Regions from separate parts of the Bradyrhizobium sp. USDA 3311 genome, predicted to be linked through region 2. Evidence: predicted binding sites of a transcription regulator. Region 2 holds the regulator's gene; the other holds the start of a gene.
What was found. Region 2 encodes LexA, which represses DNA repair genes until DNA is damaged. Its sites were predicted from a motif close to TGTTCNNNNTGTGTTCNG; they were not measured.

Region 1: uvrA (excinuclease ABC subunit UvrA) is a predicted target of LexA. The motif match lies at 1,187-1,204, and genes of this name have one in related genera.

Annotation. Positions count from the first base shown of each region.
Region 1 is NZ_JBSSFI010000001.1:5,815,317-5,817,488, reverse strand. Features, by position in the region: gene ACVWW6_RS27835 (outer membrane protein) at 1-23, shown strand, start outside; gene ACVWW6_RS27830 (outer membrane protein) at 248-1,000, shown strand; gene uvrA (excinuclease ABC subunit UvrA) at 1,300-2,172, shown strand, end outside.
Region 2 is NZ_JBSSFI010000001.1:5,632,499-5,634,670, reverse strand. Features, by position in the region: gene ACVWW6_RS26930 (molybdopterin molybdotransferase MoeA) at 1-617, shown strand, start outside; gene lexA (transcriptional repressor LexA) at 793-1,488, shown strand; gene ACVWW6_RS26920 (hypothetical protein) at 1,763-1,963, shown strand; gene ACVWW6_RS26915 (hypothetical protein) at 2,157-2,172, shown strand, end outside.

The DNA.
Region 1 (2,172 bases), 180 kb from region 2:
GCCCGATCGTCGCGAAGTACTGATCTTCGCCACCGACGCACATCGTCACGAAAGGCCGGCCTCGCGCCGGCCTTTTTGTTTTTCGCGCCCAAGTATCCAATCCAGCCGCTCGCTAGCGTTTTCGGAGAGGTGTGGCACATCGGTGACACAACCTTTGGCTTTAATAATGTATAGCAATGGCATCAGTTGGGTCGTTGGGTCCGCTGCTTTTCGCCGACGAAGAGAAACGAAACTGGGGAATTTGAAAATGAAGAGGATTGTGCTGGCTTCGGCCAGTCTGCTCGTGCTCAGCGCGTTGGCTCCTGCCTCGGCGGCTGACCTGGCGGCCCGCCCTTACACCAAGGCGCCCGTGGCCGTGGCCTCGATCTACAACTGGAGCGGGTTCTACATCGGCGGCAACGCCGGTGGCGGCTCGAGCCATAATTGCTGGGATCTCACCGCCGTCGGAGTCGCCGCAATTCCGGTCACGGCTGAAGGCTGTCACAATGCGACCGGCGCTCTCGTCGGCGGCCAGATCGGCTATCGCTGGCAGTCCAGCAGCTGGGTGTTCGGCCTTGAAGCCCAGGGCGATTGGGCTGACCTGAAGGGCTCGAACGTCAGCGCTCCCGCCGCTCTCTTCCCGCTGGTGAACAATACCAAGATCGACGCCATCGGCCTCTTCACCGGCCAAGTCGGCTATGCCTGGAACAACGTGCTCTGGTACGTGAAGGGCGGCGCGGCTGTCACCCACAACAAGTTCAGCGGCACTCTGGCTGGCATTACGCTCGACACCGCGAACGAAACGCGCTGGGGCGGGACCGTCGGCACCGGCATCGAATTCGGCTTCGCTCCGAACTGGTCGGTGGCGGTCGAATACAACCACTTGTTCATGGGCAAGCACACCGACACTTTCACCTTCCTCGGCGTGGCCACCCGCAGCGACAGCATCAAGCAGGACGTCGACATGGGCACCGTCCGCCTCAACTACACCTTCGGCGGCCCCGTCGTCGCGAAGTACTGAGCTTCGCCTCCATCGCGATCGCGTTACGAAAGGCCGGCCTTGTGCCGGCCTTTTTGTTTTCGCGGACAGCCGAGCCGTCAGGGAATCGTGGGGCGAGAGGCCGTTCCGGTGCTCCGCTGCTGCCAGATGCCGCCAGCACGCCAACAATCCGTTGACGATTCGCAAGTCCCACTGGAAATCCGCCGCTGTTCTTCCTACGTTCGCTGACAACCCCATCGGCGCCGATCCCGGTTCCGGGCAAAGCGCGCCTTCACCATTGGCGCGGCCGCGCGTCTTTGGGATTCCCTGAGGACACCGGGATGGATGAAGTGATCAAGGCGAAGCGCCAACAACAGAACGCGGGCTCGAGCCTGCGCGCAATTACGATCCGTGGCGCGCGCGAGCATAACCTCAAGAACATCGACGTCGAGATTCCCCGCGACAAGCTCGTGGTGTTCACCGGCCTCTCCGGCTCCGGCAAATCCTCGCTCGCCTTCGACACCATCTATGCCGAGGGCCAGCGCCGCTACGTCGAATCGCTGTCGGCCTATGCGCGCCAGTTCCTGGAGATGATGCAGAAGCCTGACGTGGACCAGATCGACGGCCTGTCGCCGGCGATCTCGATCGAGCAGAAGACGACCTCGAAGAACCCTCGCTCCACCGTCGGCACCGTCACCGAGATCTACGACTACATGCGCCTGCTCTGGGCGCGCGTTGGCGTGCCCTATTCGCCCGCCACCGGCCTGCCGATCGAGAGCCAGACCGTCTCGCAGATGGTGGACCGCGTGCTGGCGCTGCCCGAGGGCACCCGCCTCTATCTGCTCGCGCCGGTCGTGCGCGGCCGCAAGGGCGAGTACCGCAAGGAGCTCGCCGAATGGCTCAAGAAGGGCTTTCAGCGCGTCAAGATCGACGGCACCTTCCATGAGCTCGCGGAAGCGCCGACGCTGGACAAGAAGTTTCCGCACGACATCGACGTCGTCGTCGACCGCATCGTGGTGCGCGCCGACATCGGCCAGCGTCTCGCCGAAAGCTTCGAGACCGCGCTGAAGCTCGCCGAGGGCCTTGCCGTTGTCGAATTCGCCGATGCGCCCGCGGCCGCGCCGGCCGAGGAAAAGAAGAAGACCGCGAAGATCCACGACAAGAGCGGACCCGAGCGCATCCTGTTCTCGGAAAAGTTCGCCTGCCCCGTCTCC
Region 2 (2,172 bases):
ATTCCAACGGCTATGCCCTGCACGCCCTCGCCCGCCGGGAGGGCGCAGATACCATCGACCTCGGCGTTGCCGCCGATACGCTGGAGGCCACCACAGCCGGCATCCGCCGTGCCCGAGAGAGCGGCGCCGACATCCTGATCACGATCGGCGGCGCCTCGGTCGGCGACCACGATCTGGTCCAGCAGGCGCTGAAGACCGAAGGCATTGCGATGGCGTTCTGGAAGATCGCGATGCGGCCGGGCAAGCCGATGATGCAAGGCCGGCTAGGGGCGATGGGTGTGATCGGCCTGCCCGGCAATCCCGTGTCGTCCTATGTGTGCGGCTTCCTGTTCATGGTGCCGTTGATTCGCGCCCTGTCGGGCCGCGCCGTGATTCACCATCGTCGCGAGCGCGCCGTGCTCGGCCGCGATGTCGGTGCCAATGACCAGCGCGAGGACTATCTTCGTGCGCGCCTGGAGCGGCGCGACGACGGCATGCTTGTCGCCCTTCCCGTCAATCATCAGGATTCCTCGCTGCTTGCGAATCTCGCTGCGGCGCAGGCACTTCTCGTGCGCGCGCCGTTCGCGCCGAAGGCCGAGGCAGGCGCGCCTTGCGAGGTGCTGCGACTGCCCGCCTGAACGCACTGGTCCTGCGCGTTCCGCGAACTTTGTCGCGTTCACGGTAAATTAAGCAGTTGCGGAACACATATCGAACATATAGTGTCCGTTCATGATTTGTTTCGAGCATCTGGCGGCTCGCCGCTGAATTCACCGTCTCGGAATCGAACGACATCAACCGGGGGATTTGGTCGAGATGTTAACGCGCAAACAATACGAGCTTCTGCGATTCATCAGCGAGCGTTTGAAGGAAAGCGGTGTGCCGCCCTCCTTCGACGAGATGAAGGACGCGCTCGACCTGCGCTCGAAGTCAGGCATCCATCGCCTGATCACCGCACTGGAGGAGCGCGGCTTCATCCGGCGCCTGCCCAACCGGGCCCGCGCGATCGAGGTGATCAAGTTGCCCGAGCTGCAGGCCGCCGCTGGCAACCGCCGTGGCTTCACGCCGAGCGTCATCGAGGGCAATCTCGGCAAGGTGCGAGCGAGCTCCAGCGCGGACGAGGGCGAACGCCCCGTTGCGGTGCCGGTGATGGGCCGTATCGCGGCCGGCACGCCGATCGAAGCGTTGCAGACCCGCAGCCACACCATCAGCGTACCGCCCGACATGCTCGGCTCGGGCGAGCACTACGCGCTCGAAGTGCGCGGCGACTCGATGGTCGAAGCCGGCATCCTCGACGGCGACATGGCGCTGATCCAGCGCAATGAGAGCGCCGACACCGGCGACATCGTGGTGGCGCTGATCGACGACGAGGAAGCGACGCTGAAGCGCTTCCGCCGCCGCGGCGCCTCGATCGCGCTCGAGCCCGCCAATGCGGCCTATGAGGTCCGCATCCTGCCGCCCAACCGGGTGAAGATTCAGGGCAAGCTGATCGGCCTGTACCGGAAGTACTGAGCGTGATCCGGACTGGAGGGCCGCGTTAGCACAAAGTGCGCAGCGGTTTTCCCTCGCGACAAGCGCAGGACGCGCTTGCGCGGAGATCATGCTCAAACAATCACCTAAAGCGCGGCCCGCCGGTTGGCGACCCGCGCGTTGACGATTGTCCGCTCCGGCTGGATAGTCTTTCTGGTTTTGCTCAGATTATCCGGCCCCTCTCTAGCGCTACATCCTCGCGACGCCGCACGAAGCCCTCATCGCTTCGTGGCCCTGGAGATCGAGGAGGCAATCAATGCGCAAGATCGTTTTGAGCACCGTCACGGTGGCGCTGATCGCAGCATCCGCGTCGGCATCGCAAGCCTTCGCCGCGCAGTCGCACCATGCCCGCAAGGCAACGCCGACGACGGCGAGCGAGCAATTGCGCAACGCCGTCGCGCAGCCGTCGCAACCCGCCTGGCAATATTCGGGCTGGTCGGCACCTGCTGGTCGCTGACGAAGATGCACGCCAAATGCACGGAAGCGGTTTTTGTTCCTGACGCATTTGAAAAAGATATTGTGATGGCAGCCTGCGAAGCCAAGCCGCAGATTTGCCTACAACCGAGAAGACGCTAACATGCTTCCACTCTGATAGAGGCCAGTGCCTCCGAAGGAGGCGCGGGTCGCTATCCCTGAATGAGGAGCACCCGATGTGTGACTACAGCC